Linked DNA regions of Solidesulfovibrio fructosivorans JJ]. The protein of the gene in region 1 interacts with the protein of each later gene in a pairwise test. Links are inferred from orthologs where the notes say so. Each region holds a gene or a part of one and is shown on either strand. Other genes may lie near its edges. The genes, in order: DESFRDRAFT_RS15685 and mrdA.

What was found.
Region 2: the proteins of DESFRDRAFT_RS15685 (region 1) and mrdA interact in binary tests that used the Escherichia coli proteins (3 or more experiments, as listed by UniProt). The link is inferred for Solidesulfovibrio fructosivorans JJ] from one-to-one orthologs.

What each region holds. Positions count from the first base shown.
Region 1 is NZ_AECZ01000026.1:27,741-31,133, reverse strand. The notes cover bases 296-3,378. They hold DESFRDRAFT_RS15685 (penicillin-binding protein 1A), read left to right. Parts: upstream 296-695; coding sequence 696-3,062; downstream 3,063-3,378. Other genes in these bases: DESFRDRAFT_RS15690 (YkgJ family cysteine cluster protein), read left to right, coding at 296-699. Outside these bases: more of DESFRDRAFT_RS15690, read left to right, coding at 97-295. UniProt on the Escherichia coli protein: Cell wall formation. Synthesis of cross-linked peptidoglycan from the lipid intermediates.
Region 2 is NZ_AECZ01000002.1:31,232-34,541, forward strand. What follows is about bases 5-3,004. They hold mrdA (penicillin-binding protein 2), read left to right. Parts: upstream 5-568; coding sequence 569-2,440; downstream 2,441-3,004. Other genes in these bases: mreC (rod shape-determining protein MreC), read left to right, coding at 5-112; DESFRDRAFT_RS01660 (hypothetical protein), read left to right, coding at 109-579; rodA (rod shape-determining protein RodA), read left to right, coding at 2,462-3,004. In the rest of the region: more of mreC, read left to right, coding at 1-4; more of rodA, read left to right, coding at 3,005-3,310. UniProt on the Escherichia coli protein: Catalyzes cross-linking of the peptidoglycan cell wall. Responsible for the determination of the rod shape of the cell. Is probably required for lateral peptidoglycan synthesis and maintenance of the correct diameter during lateral and centripetal growth.

The DNA.
Region 1 (3,393 bases):
GGCCTTTACGGTCGCGCGTGGCGGTATTATGGTGTCCAGTATCGATGCGCCGGCCATGCGCCATGCGGTGCCGGCCAAGCGCGCCTGGAGGTTGCCGTGAACGCCTTATCCCGGTCCGGGGATTCCCCCGGGTCGCGCAATCCGGAAAGCTGCCGCCGTTGTGCCGCGGCCGGCCCCACATGCTGCACGCTGACGCCCGGGCATGAGGAATTGTGTTTCCCCATCTCCGAGGTGGAGCGGCACCGCATTGCCGAACATGTGGGCCTTTCGCTCGGGGCGTTCACGCCGGAAGCCAATTCCGGGGCGTTTCTCTCCTGTATGCGTCGGCTTTTCCCCCGTGAGGGCAAGTTGCTCGAAAGTCTTTTTCCCGAATCGGGCCGCCACCTGCGCCTGTCGGTCTCTCCCGGGGGGCACTGCGTGTTTCTGCAGGCCGACGGATGCCGCTTGCCAAGGGAGGCCCGGCCGTATTATTGCCGCCTCTTCCCATTCTGGATGGCTGACGGACGGGTCACGGCCTTTGCCGCCGCCAGCTGTCTCGTCCACCGCCAGGGCCGCACCGTCGCCGGGATGCTCACGCTTCTTGCGGCGACCGAGGGGCAGGTGCGCGATCTCCACGGCCGGCTGCGACTGGCCTGGGGGCTTCCTCCCCGGGAAGACATGCCCGCGGTCACTCCCGTCCCAGCGAGATTTGGCACGTGAAAAAATTCCTCATTTTGCTTGTTCTGTTGGTGTTCGTCGGCATCGTCTCCGGGGCCGCCGGCCTTATCGGCTTGTACTACTGGGCCTCGAGCGATCTGCCGAGTTTCCGCAAAATCACCGACTACCGCCCGCCGCTGGTCACGACCATCTACACCCGCGACAACAAGGTGCTCGGCTACCTCTATTCCGAAAAGCGCTTTTTGGTGACGCTCTCGGAGATGCCCGAGTTTTTGCCCAAGGCCTTCCTGGCCGCCGAGGACGCCACCTTCTACCAGCACGAGGGCGTGGACCTTTCGGCCATCGTCCGGGCCATGATCAAAAACCTCCAGCGCGGCGGCATCCGGCAGGGCGGTTCCACCATCACCCAGCAGGTCATCAAGCGGCTGCTTTTGTCCTCGGAAAAAAGCTACAAGCGCAAGATCAAGGAAGCCATCCTAGCCTATCGCCTGGAGAAGTACCTGACCAAGGACGAAATCCTCACCATCTACCTCAACCAGATCTACCTGGGCTCCCGGGCCTACGGCGTGGAAGCGGCGGCGCGGACCTATTTCGGCGTCCACGTCGGCGACCTGACCCTGGCCCAGGCCGCGCTTCTGGCCGGCCTGCCCCAGGCGCCTTCGCGCTACAGTCCGTTTCGGGATTTCCAGGCGGCCAAGAACCGCCAGAAATACGTGCTCGGCCGCATGCTGGCCCAGGGCTGGATCACCCAGGCCCAGCACGACCAGGCCGTGGCCGAGCCGCTGGTCTTTAAAAGCATGCCCGACCCGTCCTGGGAGGTGGCCCCGTTCTACCTCGAGGAGGTGCGCCGGGAACTCATCGACCGTTTCGGCGAGGATCAGGTCTACAACGGCGGCCTGCACGTGCGCACGGCCGTGGACCTCAAGCACCAGGAAGCGGCCGAACGGGCCCTGCGCGAGGGGCTGGTCGCCTCGGAGAAGCGCCGGGGCTACAAGCCGGCCCTGGAAAAGCTCGACAAGGACAAGTTCGCGGATTTTCTGGCCCACAGCAACGTCCCCGCGTCGCTTTTGACCCCGGGGCGCTGGCTCAAGGCCCTGGTCACGGAGGTCGGCGGCCAGGGCGTGACCGTGCGCTTCGGCGACAAGTACGGCTTCATTCCGGCCAGCGAGGTCGGCTGGGCCAAGGGCCGGGTGGAAGTCGGCGACATCGTCTGGACGTCGGTGCTGGCCGAGCCCGAAAAGCCCGGCGCCCGCAAGGAGGAGGCCGAGGCCCCGGCCCCCAAGGGCAAGAAGGGCAAGGCCGAATCGAGGAAAGCCGCGCCGTCGGCGTCCTCCCGGCCCATGTGGAAGCTGGCCATGCAGCTCGAGCCGCGCATCGAGGGGGCCATCGTGTCCATGGACCCGCGCACGGGCGAGGTGCTGGCCTGCGTCGGCGGCTTCTCCTTCGAAAAAAGCCAGTTCAACCGGGCCACCCAGTCGTTTCGCCAGCCCGGTTCGTCGTTTAAGCCCATCGTCTATTCCGTGGCCATGGACAACGGCATGACCCCGGCCACGGTGGTCATGGACGCGCCCTTTTCCTACCGCGATCCCTGGAGCGGCCAGGTCTGGTCCCCGGGCAACTACGAGGGCAACTTTTCCGGTCCCATGACGCTTCGGGCCGCGCTGTCCAAGTCGAAAAACCTGGTCACGGTGCGGGTGGCCCAGCAGGTGGGCATGAAAAAGATCATCGCCCGGGCCCAGGAACTGGGGCTGCGGGGCGAATTCGTGCCGTACCTGCCGGTGAGCCTGGGAGCGGTGGCCGTCAACCTGCTGGACATGATCCACGCCTATTCCGCCTTTGCCCGCGACGGCTCGACCATCACCCCGCGCTTCGTCCTGGACGTCAAGAGCCCCTGGGGCGAGGAACTCTACGTCAACAAGCCCGAGATCAAGCAGGTGCTCACGCCCCAGACCGCCTACATCATGGACTGCATGCTCAAGGAAGTGGTGCGGGCCGGCACGGCCACGCGGGTGAAGGTCCTCGGCCGGCCCATCGCCGGCAAGACCGGCACCACCAACGACTTCCAGGATGCCTGGTTCATGGGCTTTTCGCCCTATCTGCTGACCGGCTGCTACGTCGGCTTCGACCAGCCCAAACCCATGGGCAGGGGCGAGACCGGCGGGCGGGCGGCCCTGCCCATCTGGCTGGCCTACCGCGAAGCCGTGGAGAACGATTATCCGGTGGAGGATTTCTCGCGGCCCCCGGGCATCGTCATGGCCAACGTGGACGGCGTGCCCATGGCCTTCAAGGAGGGCACCGAACGCGGTTCCATGGCCGTCATGGACGAGGAGCAGGAGAAGGCCTTTTTCACCGACCCCAACGCGCCCCTCGGCAAGGGCGAGGACCTGCTCAAGCAGATGTTCTGATCGCGTCCGCCCGCGCCCGTTTGGGGCGCCTGGACCGCGGGCGGGGCCCGGGGGCCGTCCGGTCGGCGGTCTTGCCCGGGGCGATGGCGGCCCCGGAACGGGCATCCCGCGTGGCGCTTTCCCCTTCAAACAGCGTATTCTTTGTCGCCCGGACTGGTTCGGCAGCCGGGCGACTTTTTTTGCGGCCTGTCCGGCTGTGGGCACGGTGTTGGCAGCGGCTTTTTTCGGGCGGATGATGGACGGCGGCGCCGGACAGGACTTTTGCGAGAGGGTGGCCTATGGTGCTTTTGAAGATATTACGCCAGTAATGGTGGAAATGTCTGGAGGGTAC
Region 2 (3,310 bases), on another replicon or contig:
CCAGGCGGTCAAGGCCGCCCCCGCCGACGGACAAAAGCACGAGACCGCCCCCGCCGACAGGGGCGAGCGCAAAAAACGCCGGAAGCCGCCCCGGCACGCGACAGGCCAATGAACCTGGGCCGCATCGTTTTCTGGGCGCTTTTCACCGTCAGCGGGGTCTGGCTCGAAAACGCCATCCCCGGGGTGGACTTTCTGGCCCCTGGCCTTATCCTGGCCATGCAGGAAGAGAAGTGGACGGTGCCCATCTGGCTCGGGCTGGCCTGGCTTTTCATCCAGGAAGGCACCGGCAGCCTGGCCTTCGGCGCGGGGCTTCTGTGGTACGGCGGACTGGCCGGCCTGTACTTTTTCGGCCACTGGCTGTTCGAAGCCCGCAATTTCCTTTTCATGTTCATCGTGGGGCTGTGCCTCGGGGTCATGCATTTCGTGCTCGTGAACCTCATGGCCCTGCTTTTGGACTGGAGCGTCCCCCTGGAGCGGCTGCTCATGGAAAGCGTGATGCAAGCGTTGATCTTCCCCGTCGAATGGGGACTCATCTACCTGATCCACCGTTATCTCCCGGATACCCCCCATGCGGCTTGACAGCGAAGCGCCCCAGCAACAGGCGCCCCGTTCCGGGCTCGTCCTCATCCAGCTCCTGGTGCTGGGCCTTTTTTGCCTGTTCACCCTGCGCCTGTGGTATTTGCAAGTCCACAAGGGGGCCAAGTTCGCGGAGATGGCCCGGGACAACCAGCTGCGGCAAGTGCTCATCAATTCTGCCCGTGGCCGCATCCTGGATAGAAACGGCGTGCCCGTGGCCGTGTCCGAGCCCTCCTTCGCCCTGGGGCTCGTGCGCGAGGACTGCGAGGACGTGCCCGGGACCCTGGCCAAGGTTTCGGAGTGGACGGGCGTGGACAAGGCGGCGCTGGCCGAGACGTTTCGGCGCGGCAAAAAGCGCGTCAAGCCCTTCGAGCCGCTGATCCTCATCACCGACCTGTCCTACGAGGCCCTGGCCCGCATCGAGGCCAACGAGATGTTCTATCCCGGCCTCACCATCGTCATCCGCCAGAAGCGCTCCTATCCCACCGGCCCGCTCATGGCCCACGTGCTCGGCTACGTGGCCGAGGCCAACGAGCAGGAGCTGGAGAAAAATCCCGAGCTGTCCCTGGGCGATTCCGTGGGCAAGCAGGGCCTGGAATACGCCCTGGAGGACGTGCTGCGCGGCTCCAAGGGCAAAAAGCAGGTCGAGGTGGACGCCTTCGGCCGCCAGCACAACGAGCAGATCCTGGAGCCGCCCCAGGCCGGCAAGGACGTGACGCTCTCCATCGACGTCAAGCTCCAGGAGGCCTGCGCCAAGCTCCTGGAGGGCCAGGCCGGGGCGCTTGTCGTCATGGAGCCCGATACGGGCAAGATCAGGGCCATGGTCAGCGAGCCGAGCTTCGACAACAACCTCTTCGTGCTCGGCGTGCCCACGGACAAGTGGAAGGAACTGCGCGACGACCCCCGCCACCCCATCCAGAACCGGGTGACCCAGGGCATCTATCCGCCGGGCTCGGTCTTCAAGCTGCTCATGGCCGCGGCCGGCCTGTCCGGGGGCTACATCAAGCCCGGCGACGTGGTGAGCTGTCCTCCGGCCTACCGGGTCGGCAACCGGGAATTCCACGACTGGAAGAAATCGGGCTTCGGGTCGCTGGCCATGCGGGACGCCCTGGTCCATTCCTGCGACGTCTATTTCTACAAGCTCGGCGACCGCATCGGCATCGACCGCATCCACGAGTACGCCCTGGCCAGCGGTTTCGGCAAACGCACCGGCATCGACCTGCCCCACGAGAAGGCGGGCCTCATCCCGTCCAAGGAATGGAAGCGCAGGCGCTTCGGCGCCGCCTGGAACCGGGGCGAGACGGTCATCGCTTCCATCGGCCAGGGCTACGTGCTGACCTCGCCCCTCCAGATCACCCGCTACGTGGCCGCCCTGGTCAACGGCGGCAAGCTCATGAAGCCCGAGCTGGTGGAAACCGAAGCCCCGAGGGTGGACGCCGACTTGCCGCTCAAGGACGCCGACCGCCAGTTCATCGTGGACTCCATGGTCGCCACCGTGGAACGGGGCACGGGCAAGTCGCTTTACCGCCCCGATGTCGTCATCGGAGCCAAGTCCGGGACGGCGCAGGTGGTCAAGCTCGTAAACCCCGACGTGCGCGTCAAGGGCAAGTTCATGCCCTACGAGCAGCGCGACCACGCTTGGCTGGCGAGCTGGGGCAAGAAGGACGACAAGACCTACGTCGTGGTCTGCATCGTGGAGCATGCCGGCGGGCATGGCGGCGAAATCTGCGGCCCCATCGAGCGCAAGGTCTTCGAGGAGCTTTTCGGCCCCGCCCCGTCCAAAAAGGCCCGCCCCGCGGCCGCGCCCGAGGCCCCGGCCCCGGAACCCGACCCGACCGCCGCCCCGGGCGAAATCCCGGATTAGACCGCAAGTCAAGGACGTTTCATGCCGTTTGACCGCCGTCTGGTTTTTTCCGTCAACTGGCCCCTGCTGGGGCTGACCGCCCTGTTGTTCGGGGTCGGGGTGCTCAACCTCTACTCGGCCAGCGGCTTCCGCATGGGCGACGAACTGTCCCTGCAGCCCTATTACAACAAGCAGCTCATCTGGGGCCTGGGCGGGCTGTGCTGCATGCTGGCCATGGTGCTTTTCGACTACAAGCACCTGGCCACCATCGCCTGGCCCCTGGCCATTTTCGTGGCCGTGCTGCTGGTTATGGTGCTCGTTTTCGGCAAGACCGTGTCCGGGGCCAAACGCTGGCTGCCCATCGGCGGCTACGCCTTCCAGCCGAGCGAGCTGGCCAAGATCGCCATGCTTCTTCTGGCCGCCAAGATCCTCTCCAAACGCTCGGAGCGCATGGGCTGGATCGATCTGGCCGGCATTCTGGCCGTTTCGCTGCCCATGGCCGGGCTCATCATCGTCGAGCCGGACCTTGGCACCGGGCTCAACGTGCTCCTTTTGGTGTGCGGCCTGATCCTCTACCGGGGGCTCACCGGGCCCGTCTTCAAGACCCTGGCCATCGCCGGGCCGATCCTCATCCCCTGCGGCTGGTTTTTCCTCAAGCCGTACCAGAAGGGGCGCATCCTGACGCTCTTCGACCCCCAGCGCGATCCGCTCGGCGCGGGCTACCACATCATCCAGTCCCAGATCGCCATCGGTTCGGGCCAGATGTGGGGCAAGGGCTTTTTGGAGGGCACGCAAAGCCAGCTGCGCTACCTGCCGGAAAAGCACACCGACTTCGCCGTGGCGGTCTTCGCCGAGGAGTGGGGCTTTATCGGGGCCATCGCCCTGCTGACG